2 regions of the Sphingobacterium sp. UBA6645 genome follow, and region 2 is predicted to be linked to the other one. Evidence: riboswitches for the same ligand, from Rfam matches in the RefSeq annotation. Region 2 holds a riboswitch; the other holds the start of a gene.
What was found. Region 2 has a riboswitch for S-adenosylmethionine ahead of B2400_RS12570 (methylenetetrahydrofolate reductase). Riboswitches for the same ligand answer to the same signal wherever they lie in the genome.
Positions count from the first base shown of each region.

Region 1: it holds a riboswitch for S-adenosylmethionine, as region 2 does, so the genes downstream of both, B2400_RS12170 (O-acetylhomoserine aminocarboxypropyltransferase/cysteine synthase family protein) here and B2400_RS12570 (methylenetetrahydrofolate reductase) in region 2, are expected to answer to the same signal.

Region 1 is NZ_DKLH01000063.1:1,437-9,434, reverse strand. It holds gene B2400_RS12200 (WbqC family protein) at 1-236, opposite strand, end outside; gene B2400_RS12195 (lysophospholipid acyltransferase family protein) at 310-1,176, shown strand; gene B2400_RS12190 (glycosyltransferase family 2 protein) at 1,177-2,211, shown strand; gene ligA (NAD-dependent DNA ligase LigA) at 2,332-4,350, shown strand; gene dapA (4-hydroxy-tetrahydrodipicolinate synthase) at 4,379-5,257, shown strand; gene B2400_RS12175 (hypothetical protein) at 5,370-5,804, shown strand; SAM riboswitch class I at 5,983-6,096, shown strand; gene B2400_RS12170 (O-acetylhomoserine aminocarboxypropyltransferase/cysteine synthase family protein) at 6,332-7,639, shown strand; gene B2400_RS12165 (homoserine dehydrogenase) at 7,704-7,998, shown strand, end outside.
Region 2 is NZ_DKLH01000068.1:15,049-23,046, reverse strand. It holds gene B2400_RS12580 (glutamine--tRNA ligase/YqeY domain fusion protein) at 1-1,635, shown strand, start outside; gene B2400_RS12575 (DUF2723 domain-containing protein) at 1,718-4,732, opposite strand; gene B2400_RS12570 (methylenetetrahydrofolate reductase) at 5,004-5,960, opposite strand; SAM riboswitch class I at 6,006-6,104, opposite strand; gene rimM (ribosome maturation factor RimM) at 6,184-6,711, opposite strand; gene B2400_RS12560 (SusC/RagA family TonB-linked outer membrane protein) at 7,070-7,998, shown strand, end outside.

The DNA of each region.
Region 1 (7,998 bases), on a different contig from region 2:
TGATCATAATTGATCCTGACATCTTTCATTCTAACACGTTCTTTTCTGCCGTGCACAATCGGCACGATCAGATCCAAGATACCATTAGCTGTTCCGATTTGCGTTCTGGTACGGAAGGTCTGTTTTGGATAATTTTCAAATTGCTCAATCACAAGGGGTTGATCGTTTTGTTTTATCGCATGGAAGTAAGAAACATTCGGCAAATAGCACGCCGGCATTAAAAGTCCTGATGACATAAGTAAATAAACAACAAAATGTCCGCAAAAATAGCTTTATTTGGGGATATTTGCATAGTACTTATCACTTGTGATGAAAGAAAAACTAGTATCGGGATTACTTTATCTTATTTCATTATTACCATTTTGGTTGTTATATTTGATTTCAGATGTACTTTTTGTGCTAATTTTTCATGTGATTGGCTATAGGAAACGGGTGGTGTTTGAGAACTTACGAAATGCCTTTCCTGAGAAGTCCGACGCAGATATCAAGCAGATTGCGCTAGAGTTTTATCGATATTTCCCTGATCTCTTGGTTGAGATTGTAAAGCTAGCGAGCATTTCAGAGAAGGCCGTTCGCGAACGTATTGAACTTTTGAACCCAGAGGAGGTTTATCGGCATATACGTGCTGGCAAATCGGTCATCGGTGTAACAGCGCATTATGGCAATTGGGAGATGGGTATCCATAGTCTCTCGTTGATGATGGATACGCCCGAGCTAATCATCTACAAACCTTTAAATAATAAAGTATTCAACGAAGTCTATAACCGCATCAGAACCAGGTTTGGAGCGACGATGGTGCCGATGAAACAGATTCTGAGGCACATGATAAAGTTGAAAAATGTACCACATATCAGTATGTTTGTGGCGGATCAGACGCCTGTATATCAGGAGTCTGATTATTTCATGGAGTTTCTGAATCAGGAGACATTAGTTTATACCGGTACCGAGCGTATCGCTCGGATGACAAAGAATCCTGTCGTATTCTGTGAGATCAGAAGAAAGAAAAAAAGAGGATATTACTATTGTAAGTTCACTACATTAGTAGAAAATCCTGATGAGTATCCAGAACATGAGATTACCCATATCCATAATCGGTTTACGGAGCAGATTATTCGCGAGGAGCCTGCTTATTGGTTATGGTCTCATCGTCGATGGAAAAGAAAAAGAAGGAGTTAAATGACTAATAATCCAAAAGTAGCAGTTGTCATATTAAACTGGAACGGTCGATTTTTCTTGGAGAAATTCCTTCCTTCCGTGTTTAACAGCACTTATCAAAATATTGAGTTTGTTATCGGCGACAATGGTTCGTCCGATGACTCTATTGCATATGTTGAAGAGAATTACCCGAAGTTTACCATTTTAAAGAATTCTGAGAATTTAGGATTCGCGGGTGGGTATAATGAAATACTTAAGCGTGTTCAGGCGGACTATTATGTACTACTGAACTCGGATGTTGAAGTGTCTCAGAATTGGATAGAGCCGGTTATTGCGCAGATGGAAAAAGACCCATTGCTAGTGGCTGTGCAACCTAAGATACAATCTTATCATCAAAAGGGTTATTTTGAGCATGCCGGTGCTGCAGGCGGCTATATTGACTATTTTGGATTTCCGTTTTGCCGTGGCCGAATTTTCGATCAAGTGGAAAAGGATGAGGGGCAATACGACGATGAGAAAGAAATATTTTGGGCCACCGGAGCGGCATTATTCATAAAATCGGCGGCCTGGAAAGAAGTCGGTGGCTTCGATGCTGATTTCTTCGCCCACATGGAAGAAATTGACCTGTGCTGGCGATTGAAGAAGCTAGGATACAAAATTGGATATTGTCCTAATTCTCTGGTCTATCATGTCGGTGGCGGCACATTGAACACCAGCAACCCGCATAAAACATATTTAAACTTCCGCAATAATCTCCAAATGCTACAAAAGAACCTCCCAGTTGGTCAAGGTATTTGGAAGATTTTCCTTCGCTTTTGGTTGGATTTCGCGGCCTTACTGAAGTTCTTGATGGAACGAAAACCGAAGGATGCATGGGCCGTGAGCCGCGCGCATCAATATTTTGTCAAAAACTTCATCAAAAACGCAAGAAAACGAAAGACATATTCGAGCAAAGAGAACAAAGTTGGTCAATACAAGAACTCCATCGTATGGGATTTTTATCTGAATAATATCCATAAATTCTCTCAACTAAAAGACAATAATTTCCATCATTAGATGTTCTGCTGAAGAATGTTTTTTACTGGTTTATCTTTTATTGCTCTATAGTTTGCGTATTTAATTAAATAGTTGTTTTAAATTGTTTTAGGCCTAGAATATTTTGTATTTTCGTGGTCTATGTCAGCAGATATCCAGTCAAAAATTGAGCAGCTCACCCAGGAATTAAACGAGTATAATTATCAGTACTATGTATTGGCCGAATCGTTAATTTCTGACTATGATTTTGATCAAAAACTCAAAGAATTAGAATCCTTAGAGGCTCAATATCCACAATATCGTGATCCCAACTCTCCTACTTTAAAGGTTGGTGGAGATATTACGCAAAAGTTCAAGACCGTAAAGCATAAATGGCCAATGATGTCATTGGGCAATACGTATAATGAGCAGGAGTTAAAAGATTTTGACAACCGCGTAAGGAAGGTCATTGGCGATCAGCTTCAATATGTTTGCGAACTTAAATTCGACGGCTTATCTATTTCGTTGACCTACGAAAATGGAAAGCTATTGAAAGCCGTAACGCGTGGTGATGGTACGCAGGGTGATGAAGTAACGAACAACGTTCGTACGATTCGTAGTATTCCGCACCAGCTAAAAAAAGGCACTTTTCCAGATACGTTTGAAATCAGAGGCGAGATTTTTATGCATAAGTCGGCGTTTCTTCGTTTGAACAAGGAGCGTGAAGAGAACGGCGATCAGACTTATGCCAACCCAAGAAACTTTGCGTCGGGCACCATTAAGCTACAAGATTCCGCCGAAGTTGCCAAGCGTCCGTTAGACTGCTTCCTATACTTTTTGTATGCCGACAATAGAAATAAACTATTCGACAATCACTGGCAGAGTATTGAAGCTGTAAAAGAATGGGGCTTCCATGTTTGCGAGCATACCAAACTTTGCAACAATATCGACGAGGTATTAGATTTCATTCATTATTGGGATGAAGCCAGACATAAGCTATCCTATGAGATTGATGGGATTGTTATTAAAGTAAATGATTATGCACAGCAGGAAGATCTTGGCTTTACAGCAAAGTCTCCGCGCTGGGCAATTTCCTATAAATTTAAAGCAGAGCGTGTAGAAACCATCTTGAAGAGCATCAGCTATCAGGTTGGGAGAACGGGTGCAGTGACCCCTGTTGCTAATTTGCAACCTGTGCTATTAGCAGGAACAACCGTAAAGCGGGCATCCCTGCATAATGCGAATGAAATCGCACGTTTGGATCTACATGAAGGCGATACGGTATTTGTAGAAAAAGGCGGTGAAATTATCCCGAAGATTATTGCTGCGAATGTAGAAAAACGTCCTGCGGGCGCTGTTGCTATTGTCTACCCTACGCACTGTCCGGAATGTGGAACCGAGCTTATCCGTCAGGAGGGCGAAGCCGTTCATTATTGTCCGAATGAGGATGGTTGCAAACCGCAAATCGTTGGAAAGCTCCAGCACTTTATCGGTCGCAAGATGATGGATGTACAAGGTCTTGGTGATGAGACGATAGAAACTTTCTATCGCTTAGGCTTGGTTTCTAAGATTTCAGATTTATATGCGTTGAAGGATCATCAGGATAAGCTAGTAGGCTTAGAAAGATTTGGTCAAAAGTCTATCGACAATATGTTAGCCGGCTTGGAGGCATCTAAACAAAAGCCATTTGAAAAAGTACTGTTTGGCTTAGGGATTCGTCATATCGGTGAGACAGTTGCCAAGAAATTAGCACAGCATTTTAAGAATATCGATGCTATCGCGGCAGCATCTGCTCAAGAGATTGAATCTGTTCCGGATATCGGTTTCCGTATCGCGGAAAGTGTACATTTTTACTTGAACCAGCCCGAGCATTGGGAAGAGATCGAGAAGTTGAAAGCGGCGGGTCTGCAATTTGAAATTGAAGAGAAAGAAATTGTGCTTGCGGGCGACGGTCTTTCTGGTCAGACGTTCTTGATTTCTGGCGTCTTCGCCGACTACTCTCGTGAAGAGCTTACAGCATTAATTGAATCGCATGGGGGTAAGATGCTTAGTGGGATATCCGCAAAATTGAACTACCTAGTTGCCGGGGATAAGATGGGGCCATCGAAATTGGCAAAGGCTGAGAAGCTGGGCGTACCGATTATTTCGGAAGGCGAGCTATTGGCAATGATTAACAAATAGAATACATACATTAAATAATTATATACGAATGAATGAGCTTCAAGGAGCAGGTGTAGCTATCGTTACACCTTTTAATGCAGACGGATCTGTGGATTATGAGACCCTGGGTAGGCTGATTGACTACCAAATTCATGGGGGAATTGATTACATCGTTTCTTTGGGAACAACTGGCGAAACAGCCACATTGTCGAAGGAGGAGCGAAAGCAGGTTTGGGCATTTACTTCGAAGCATGTAGATAAACGCATTCCCTTGGTTGCGGGCATTGGCGGCAATAACACCATGGAAATTGTTGAGCAGGTTAAGAATTTCGATGTATTGGATTATATCGCAATTCTATCGGTATCTCCATACTATAACAAGCCTACGCAAGAGGGAATTTACCAACACTATAAAGCGATTGCTGAGGTCTCTCCCCTTCCGATTATCTTGTACAACGTACCGGGAAGAACGGGCAGCAATATGACCTCTGCAACTACCGTTAGACTAGCAAATGATTTTAAGAACATTGTTGCTATCAAAGAAGCGTCAGGCAGTTTTGCACAGTTCAGCGAGATTCTACGTGATAAGCCAGCAGATTTTATGTTGATATCAGGTGATGATCCTGCTACCCTGCCAATGATTGCTTTGGGAGCCGTAGGTATTATCTCAGTTGTTGGAAATGCTTATCCAAACAAGGTTTCAGCGTTAGCACACCTATGTTTAGAGGGTAATTTTGAGCAAGCGAGAATTATACATTCAGATCTTCTTCGCATTACCGACCTATGTTTCATCGAAGGTAATCCAGCAGGGGTAAAATACATCCTGAAGCAAAAAGGATTTGGTGAAGACACGGTTCGTTTGCCACTCGTTCCGGTTGGTAAGCAGACGCAGGAAGGCATAGTTGAGGAAATCAAAAAACTTTCCTAGTATTTGTTTCTAAATAATTTGCGGAGATACAGCTACTAATGGATTTCTTTTCGCGTAAAGTTTTTATTTTAGGTATCTTTTTTGCGGATTGCAGACAAATAAATATAAGAACATGGAAACCACAACAAACCAACAGCCTAAGAAAGGTGGATCAATGATCGGCAAGTTTATCAGCTGGACGCTATTAATTGTTGTCCTAATCGTTGCAGGTTGGGTCTATTGGAATTACTACAATGTTTTTGGCGAGGGCGTAAAATCCGGCGTCTTGAACTATGCCGTGAAGAAAGGTAATATATTTAAGACCTACGAAGGAAAACTGATTCAAGAAGGCTTTGGCGCAACTAAAACCGGTACAGGATTAACGAGCAATCAGTTTGAGTTTTCTGTGGAGAACGATTCTATCTATCGTATTCTGGAAGTGAACAGCGGAAAAGTATTCGATCTTCACTACAAGGAATACCGTGGTGTATTGCCATGGCGTGGAAACACGGTCTACATCGTAGACCAGATTATCCAAATGCGCGATTTAAAACCTGGTTCTTATTAAGCTGAGGCTATTATCAGATTGATATTTTTGCAAGCTTCTGAGTTCGATATTTTCAATACTTATCGAATTCAGAAGCTTGTTTATTAAAAAAACATTGCATAATTGATTTTAGCAATGTATATTTGCGCAGTGCCGAGCAATTGGCACCTAATCAAAACCCTTCAAAACGATTGGTCTTGATTTATAAAGAAGTGGCGAGAGACTGGCTCAAAGACCCACTGGCAACCTTCAATAACGATTGAAAAGGTGCCAATTCCTGTCCAAAGCAATTAAGCTGCGGAGCATATAAATGACAAAAGACTATGACTTCAACATTTACAAATTCTTTTATTGGATTTTCTAGCGGCAAACCTGCTAGCAACTCTCCTTATACTATCTTTTTCGTCGTGAACACCTGTTCACGAATGCGATAGTCGTCGGTATTCCCAGATTCCTTGGATAAGGAATTCTCATACCTCTACATGACGACCAAAGCTTAGCGATTAAAGAACATAATTCATTATTTATCATTTTAAAAAATTACAACAATGGCTGATATTAAGAACTTAAAATTTGAAACATTACAGGTACATGCAGGACAAGAAGTAGACCCTACTACTGGTTCTAGAGCATTGCCTATCTACCAAACATCGTCTTATGTATTTGAAAATGCAGAGCACGGTGCTAATCTATTTGCATTAAAACAATTCGGAAATATTTATACCCGTATCATGAACCCGACAACGGATGTGTTTGAAAAGCGCATCGCTGCATTAGAGGGAGGTGTTGCGGCAGTTGCTGTTGCTTCGGGACAAGCGGCACAGTTCATCGCTTTAACGAATATCCTAGAGGCAGGTGATAACTTTGTATCGGGTGCAAATCTGTACGGAGGTACCTACAACCAATTCAAAGTTTCTTTTAAACGCTTAGGGATCGAAGCTCGCTTTGCAGAAGATACGGATGCTGATAAAATTGAAGCTTTGATTGATGATAAAACAAAAGCTATCTACGTGGAGACAATCGGAAATCCGAGCTACAACATCCCGGATTTTGAGCGCATTGCTGCTGTTGCGAAGAAGCACGACCTTCCATTAATCGTGGACAATACATTCGGTGCTGGAGGTTATTTGTTTAAGCCATTGGAGCATGGTGCGAACGTTGTTGTTGAATCTGCAACAAAATGGATTGGTGGACATGGTACTAGTATCGGTGGTGTCATCATCGATGGTGGTAACTATAACTGGGGAAATGGCAAATTCAAACAATTCTCAGAACCTTCAGAAGGGTATCATGGATTAGTTTTCGCTGATGTATTTGGTGAGAATGGTCCTTTTGGAAACATACAGTTTGCTATTAGAGCGCGAGTAGAAGGCCTGAGAGACTTCGGTCCTGCCCTATCTCCATTCAACTCTTTCTTATTGGTACAAGGCTTAGAAACCTTATCATTACGCGTTCAACGTCATGTTGATAACACATTAGAGATTGCACAATGGTTGGATGCTCATCCTCAAGTAGAGAAAGTTAGCTACCCTGGATTGAAAAACCACCCATATCATCAAAATGCACAGAAGTATTTAAAGAATGGCTACGGTGCTGTTTTATCATTCACTGTTAAAGGCGGTGTTGAGAAAGCAAATGACTTCATCGATGCTTTGCAATTGATCAGCCACCTAGCGAATGTTGGGGATGCGAAGACGTTAATTATCCACCCTGCTGCAACAACGCATCAGCAATTAAGTGCTGAAGACCAAGCTAAGGCTGGTGTACTTCCAGGACAGCTAAGATTATCGGTAGGTATTGAGCATATCGACGATATCAAAGCAGATCTAGAGCAAGCTTTTGAGAAAATCAAGTAGGTATAAGCACCAATTGATTGCAAATAAGAATATAAAAACGAAAAGAGAACACTAAAAGAATACCATGAGTAAAAAACTTGTTATCGGGATGTTTGGGTTCGGCGTTGTCGGCCAAGGATTGTACGATATTATCAAGACGAAGGATTTAAATCTAGAGATTAAGAAATTTGTTATCAAAAATCCAGATAAGAAAAGAAGCCTTCCTGCTGAATTATTCACTACCGATGCAAACGCTATATTAGAAGATCCGGAAATCAATACCGTTGTTGAGTTAATTGACGATGCCGATGCTGCATTCGAGATCACAAAGCGCGCCTTATCTTCTGGCAAGAATGTCGTGTCAGCAAATAAGAAAATGA
Region 2 (7,998 bases):
GAGATTATCGAAGAGGATCTTCGAAATGGGAAGAATGATGGCCGCGTGCTAACACGTTTCCCTCCCGAGCCAAATGGCTATCTTCATATCGGACATGCAAAATCCATCTGTTTAAACTTCGCATTAGCACAGAAGTATAACGGAAAAACAAACCTACGTTTTGATGATACCAACCCGGTAACGGAAGATGTGGAGTATGTGGATAGTATTAAGCACGATATTCAATGGTTGGGATTCCAGTGGGCTGAAGAGCTATACACTTCCGACTATTTCGATACTCTATACGCCTATGCTGTCGAGTTGATTAAAAAGGATCTCGCTTATGTAGATGACAGTACTGCTGAAGAAATCGCAGCGGCTAAAGGTACGCCTACTGAACCGGGAACTCCTACGCCAGCACGCAGCCGCAGCATTGAAGAAAACCTTCAGTTGTTTGAAGAAATGCGCGAAGGCAAGTATAAGGACGGAGAGAAAGTACTACGTGCGAAAATAGATCTAGCGAGTCCGAACATGCACATGCGCGATCCTATTATCTACCGCATCAAGCATGCTCATCATCACCGTACAGGAGATAAATGGTGTATCTATCCGATGTATGATTTCGCACATGGACAATCAGACTCCATCGAAAAAATCACGCATTCTGTTTGTACACTAGAATTTATTCCGCACCGTCCATTATATGATTGGTTGATTGATAGACTGGAGATTTTCCCGTCGAAACAATACGAATTTGCTCGCCTAAATCTAAACTACACGGTAATGAGCAAGCGTAAGCTGTTGCAATTAGTAAACGAGAAATTCGTTGAAGGTTGGGACGACCCACGTATGCCGACGATCTCAGGACTGCGCAGACGCGGCTATACGCCTGCAAGTATTCGTAATTTCTGCGAACGCATCGGTATACAAAAGCGCGAAAACATGATTGATGTTAGTCTTTTGGAGTTCTGTATCCGCGAAGATTTGAATAAAACAGCATGGCGCAGAATGGCAGTTCTTGATCCGATTAAGTTGATTATCACGAACTATCCAGAAGGCCAAGTTGAGGAGCTGCACGGTGAAAATAACCCTGAAGTAGAAGGTGGCGAGGGGTCACGTATTATTCCGTTCTCAAAAGAGCTCTGGATCGAGCGTGATGACTTCATGGAAGATGCACCTAAGAAGTTCTTCCGATTAGGACCTGGACTTTCTGTACGCTTGAAACACGGCTATATTGTTACTTGTACAGACTTTAAGAAAGACGAGCAAGGCAATGTGACAGAAGTTTACTGTGAATACGCACCTAACTCAAAATCAGGAGAAGACACTTCCGGCATGAAAGTGAAAGGAACTATCCATTGGGTATCGGTCGAGCATGCCAAAGAAGCAGAGGTGAGACTTTACGACCGTTTATTCCATGACGAAAACCCTGCGGCTGCCGAAGATTTCAAATCATCGATCAACAAGGATAGTCTACAAATCATCGAAAAAGCTTATATCGAACCAGACTTAGCAAACGCGGAGATTGGAAAAGGGTATCAGTTTATCCGCCTAGGATATTTTACACCAGACAACAAACTTTCAACGGCTGAAAAGCCAGTGTTTAACCGTACGGTAACATTGAAAGACTCTTGGGCTAAGGAAGCAAAAAAATAATTTTAAAGAATTAGATAAAATAAAAAGAGGAGCTTTCGCTCCTCTTTTCTTTTATCTAAAATCTAATTATTGATATATTTTCTCAACTCCCCTGCAGCCATGCCTGCTCATACTTACTCCAAACCCGATTCCCTTCTGCAACCAATCCCTCGTCACCAATCTGCTTCAATATAGCTTGATATCTTTCCAATGCTCCTAAGCCGAGTTGAATACTATACAGATCATATCCCTCAGAAGCTTCCATAATACCTTTTTGGTAATTCAGCTTCTCGTCTATCGCTTTGATGTTCTTTGCCGCCAGTTCTTTCGCTTTATCAAGCTCCTTCACCTTCACTAAGGTATCTGCAAGTATTGCATTCAAATAACTCTGGCGCATAGTCTTTGGCTCCTTAGGCTGATGCTCATAAGCAACTAGCGCTAGCTTCTTCGCTTCCGGAAGCTTATTCTTCTGCACCAAACTCTCCAGTCCTTGTACATACAGATTCGGCTGCACATAAGAATCATAGATAAAATTAGAGTCGGTATCAAAGTAATCAAGATTCTTGATATCCGTCCATTTGAACTTCTCTACCGCATTTGTATAGATTGCCTCTGTATTGATCAAAGTAGCGTCATCAGCCTGTTGACCAACTTCCACCGGCATCAAACGGTAAACTAGCCCTTCCGATGCTAAATACTTATCCATCCCCATGAAAATATCATTAGGTGCCTGCTTCACAAAGTAAATCGGTCGCTCCCAATTATTATTTTCCAACAAGCCCATTAGGCTCAGCTCTGCACGCGACACATAATTCTGATTGTAATCCCACTGCATATATTCCGGAATAGCGTTTTCCCACTCCTGCGGTACTACCTTATTCTTCAACACCTGCTCTCTATCAATCTTCAATTGCAGTTTCTTCGTCGGCATGACATTCACATACTCCCCAGACTGCAATTGCATCATATTCTGTTGATTATCCGAAAGCATAATATCCAATACGGTCTTCACATCCGTATAACCCTCTACCCCCATATCAAACACCTGAATACCATCCCGTTGTCCACGCTTCACCTTATCATAAGCAAATCCCAATGGCAATGCTTTCGACTCGTTAATGTCGGTTAAAGCCTGCTCCACATACCAATCAGACTGCAGATAACCATAATTCAACACCCGTACATCCGGTCTAACACCTTCTACCTCCTGCAAATACCACAGCGGGAAAGTATTGTTGTCCGCATAGGTGAATAGGATTGCATTTGGCGCACAAGAATTCAGCATGTTCATTGCAAAATCTCTGGTCATCATACGCTCCGATCGATTGTGATCATTCCAATTTTCCTTCAACAGTAAAGTCGGAACAGCCAGCAAACAGATAGCAGAACTTGCCAAAGCTAAGGTCTTCGCCGGAACCTTCACTAATTTCGTTAACAAGTCCACAACAGCAACTACCCCTAATCCAATCCAGATCGCAAATACGTAAAATGACCCCGCGTAAGCATAATCTCTTTCCCTAGGCTGATTAGGCGTCTGATTCAAGTAAATCACGATTGCCAAACCAGTGAAAAAGAACAGCAATCCCAAAATAGCCGTATCCTTCTTGCTCTTCTTCAACTGCCATAATATCCCAAGAAAACCAAGCAATAAAGGCAAGAAAAAATAAGTATTCCTGCTCGGATCCTTTAACATGCTATTTGACAAATGCGACTGTCCAGGCAAACGGAGATTATCAAGAAATGTGATTCCCGACAACCAATTGCCCGCATAAACCTGCCCCTGACTAGGCACATCGTTCTGACGCCCAACGAAGTTCCAGAGGAAGTAGCGAGCATACATATGGTTCAACTGATAATTGAAGAAGAACTTCAAGTTATCGCCCATACTAGGCGACTGCCCCTCAGGAATATTTAAATACTGACGGTAAAATGCCGTATGTTTATCGCTATATATCCGTGGGAACAACATCTCTTTATCATAAACATAGCGGTTATTGCTGCTGATCCTGGTATAGCGATCCGCATCCTTTCTATAGGTCGAACCGGACGTCATATCAACGGGACGCGCATCAAAAGTCTGCCCTTTAAATAAAGGCTCCGATTGATATTGCTCCCGACTTAAATAACTCAATAAATTGAAGGCATTATCCGGATCATAGTTGTTCAAAGAAATATTCGTTTGTGCGCGAATCAATAACAGGCTATAAGATCCGAATCCTAAAAAGATAAAACTCAAACTCAACAGCGCCAAATGCACAATCGGATTTGATCTACGAGCAGCATAATAAAGCCCGAAAACAATCCCAGCAACTAAAAGCGCTATAAAAAACGCCACACCCGATCCAAACGGAAGTCCCAAACTATTGACAAAGAAAAGGTCGAAATTAGCAGCAAAGCGAACGCTATACTGAATAACGCCCCACAGTACAAATGCTAAGGCCAATACGCCCCAACCTAAGGATTTAGCAATCCCCTTCCACTCGACCTTATTCGTCCTGCGGAAATATATCATCAAAGCAATCACCGGAATAGTCAGAAGATTCAACAAGTGCACCCCGATAGAAAGCCCCATTACATAGGCAATCGCCAATAACCATTTATTACTATGCGGTTCATCTGCCCGTGCATCCCATTTCAACGCCAACCAAAATACAACGGCAGTACATAGTGACGACATCGAATAAACCTCCGACTCCACTGCCGAGTACCAGAAAGAATCCGTAAAACTATAAGCCAACGAACCCACAATCGCGGCTCCAAAAACCTGGTACAACTTTGCCGAGGTCCATTCCCCATCGCTCAGAACCAGTTTCTTCGCAATAGCACTGATTGTCCAAAATAGAAATACAATCGTCAAACCGCTGCAAATTGCCGAACCAATGTTCATCCAATATGCTATTTTACTGACATCGCCCATTGCGAAATTCGAAAACACGTTCTGTATCATCAGAAACAAGGGTGCCCCAGGTTGATGAACAACCTCTAATTTATGTGCCGAAGCAATAAATTCGCCCGTATCCCACCAACTACTTGACTTTTCAACGCTAAGGACATACACTAAAGTCGCAAGGATTCCACAGCTCCAGCCGAGAAGGTTATTCAGTTTTTGATAGCTCATATGAGTATAGGTTAGTAATTCCGAATAAAGATAAACTGAAAACCAGAAACTGCGCTTCGCTTAACAAATTTTAACAGTAATCAATAGCCCCCACACCTACACACACACAGTCAAAGGCAAAAAAACAAACAATCAATGTCCCCCAAAATAAAACCAAAAACAAAAAAACCAAGACTCTCGTCTTGGCTCCTGTATCTTATAACACAAAACCGAAATCTAAAACATCGGCTCCACGCTCTAATATCTATTGTCTAAAATCTAATATCTAATCCTACACTAATTTTTCTACAATCTTCTTCGTCGGTCCCGGATTACTCATTGTATAGAAATGTAATACTGGCGCGCCAAACTCAATCAGTTCTTTACACTGTTGCACTAACCACTCCTCGCCTACCTGGCGCACATCCGCATTAGTCTTACATGCATCCACAGCATCGCTCAATTCCTCAGGGATATCCAAGTGAAAGATTCGAGGAAGCGTAATCAACTGATTCTTCGTTGTCAGGGGTTTCAAACCCGGAATAATCGGAACATGGATACCATGCTCACGACATTTCGTCACAAATTCCTTGTACTTCTCCACGTTGAAGAACATTTGCGTAACAATAAACTCCGCACCCATTTCCACCTTCTTCTTCAACCATTTAAAGTCTGTATTAAAGTTTGGTGCCTCGAAGTGCTTCTCCGGATAGCCCGCCACTCCGATACAGAAGTCGGTCTTTGCCGAGCTCTCGATATCCTCATGGAGATAACGACCATTGTTCATATCAACGACCTGCTCCAGAAGATCCGTCGCATAGGCATGACCACCAACCGTCGGTATAAAGTCCGAATCACCTTTTCTCGCGTCTCCGCGTAGTACCAACACATTATCAATACCCAAAAAGTTAAGATCAATCAAAGCATTCTCGGTCTCCTCTTTCGTAAAACCGCCACAGATCAAATGCGGAACCGCATCCACCTTATACTTACTCATAATCGCAGCACAGATAGCAACAGTGCCCGGACGCTTACGATAGGCGACACGCTCTAATAGACCACTGGAATGCTGTTTATACAGGTAATCCTCGCGATGGTAAGTAACATCAATAAAAGGCGGATTGAACTCCATAAGCTCATCCATGGTCTTGAAAATACTCTGAATTCCCTGTCCTTTTGCCGGTGGCAATAACTCAAATGAATATAGGGTCTTACCCTGTGCGTTCTTAATGTGGTCTACGATTTTCATAAAATTCCTTTAGGCTTAGAGAAAACACAGCGATACCTGAGTTTCAGCTTATCTTTCCCTATCGGGGTAGAATTTAGCACCTTGTCAAGGGACAGGTTGCTAAGGCTTCAGCGGGTCTAGTCCCTCTGCCTTTCTCTATAAGCGAGGGCTAATATCGCTAATAGAAGCAAGAACTCAAAATGAAAACCAGAAAATAAAATGGAAAAATATCGAAAACGCCGTTCTACTGCTCGAAATACATATCGATCAATCCCTCAGGAAGACGAAGTACAACAACCTGTTCCTCAGGATCTATGCCTACAATGAAGTTTTCGTTCAATGGGAACATCACTTCCGTGCCATCCATATCGACCGTAGCGATGAACTGCTGCGGCATCTCTTGCACCTGTGTAATCTCCCCAAGCTCACCTTCTTCCTCTTCAATTGCCATGTAACCTACTAAATCCGTGTAACGGAAATCATCGGGATCTCGCTCAGGCTTCTGATCTAGCGGCAAATACATTTTCTTCTTGATCAAAGGCTGGGCCTTATCAATATGATCGATGTCCTCAAAAGTAGCGTAAGCCGTACTATTGTTGTGCATCTTCAACGTATCAACGAAGTAGGGTACTAACTTCTTATTCACCTCGAGAAACAATACATCAAAATCCAAATCCATATAGTCCTCAAATTCAAAGAATAATTGCACCTCCCCTTTCAAGCCGCGGGTTTTACTGATGTAACCTATATAGAATGTTTGATCGATTGTCATAGCATGAATTTAAATACAAAAGTACAGAAATAATCGGACAATAAAACGCCTAAGGCACGCCGCTGCAATACCGTCCAATTTAACAATTAGGAAAATCAAAAAAACAATGAAAATCAGGCAAAATGACAGGGATATAATTAATTGATACATAGTTGTTGAAGCAACTTAATGATATCAAAAGTATTACTATTTATATTAAAAAGCCATTTACATGTTGTTGCATATGCAATCGTTTGCATAAAAATACGCAAACGTTTGAGTTTAAAAATGATATAGCATTCTATTTACAAAAAGTTAATATTGCCGCAACAATACTAAATTGTGTAGCCAAGATCTACTTTTATTAAACAAGACGCTTATGTGCAAAAAAAGATTATCCAGGGCATTTCTTGCCAGTACGTTTTACCCAATTACATCGGTACTGACATTAGCCCTACTTACCCCAGATGCTGTGTTAGCATCTAACCTAAAAGAATCCAGTTCTATTCATGCCCTTGCTTTTCAAGAAGTAGTTAGTGGTACTATTAAAGGTGCTACAGGACCATTAGCCGCTGTTACCATCAGCGTAAAAGAAGATCCAAAAATCATCTCTTCAACAGATGAAAATGGAGCCTTCTCCATCAATGCTAAAGTGGGCCAAACCTTAATTATCTCCGCTGTAGGCTATGAAAAAGTAGAACGTAAAATCGAATCGAATAACATGAATATCGACTTGGAAGAATCTGTGAATTCTTTAGATGAAGTTGTTGTTGTAGGTTATGGTATTCAACAAAAGAAAGAAAGCTTAACTGGTGCATTACAAAATGTGAGCGGCCAAAAACTAAGAGACGTGACAACTCCATCGGTGGAGAACATGTTGAACGGTAAAGCTGCTGGTGTTTATGTAGCGCCAAGTACGGGTAGACCGGGAACCCGTGGTGCTGTTGTTATCCGCGGACAAGCTTCCGTAAACGGTGTTACTAGCCCACTATGGGTAATCGATGGTGTAATCGTAGGGTACAGCCCAGGCGATTTAAACCCAGATGATATCGCCAATCTAACCGTGCTGAAAGACGCTGCTTCAACTTCGCTCTACGGATCGCAAGGAGCCAATGGTGTGGTAGTCGTGACGACAAAAGCACCTAGATCGCAGAAAATGCAACTTTCCTATTCTACGAAATTAGGTTTCAACCAGTTGACGAATGGAAATATGCAAATGATGAACGGTGCAGAATTATATGATTACTTCTCGTCTTTCCAAAACGCAAGTGACATCAAATTCCCGAGATGGAATGAAGAGTTAAGAAA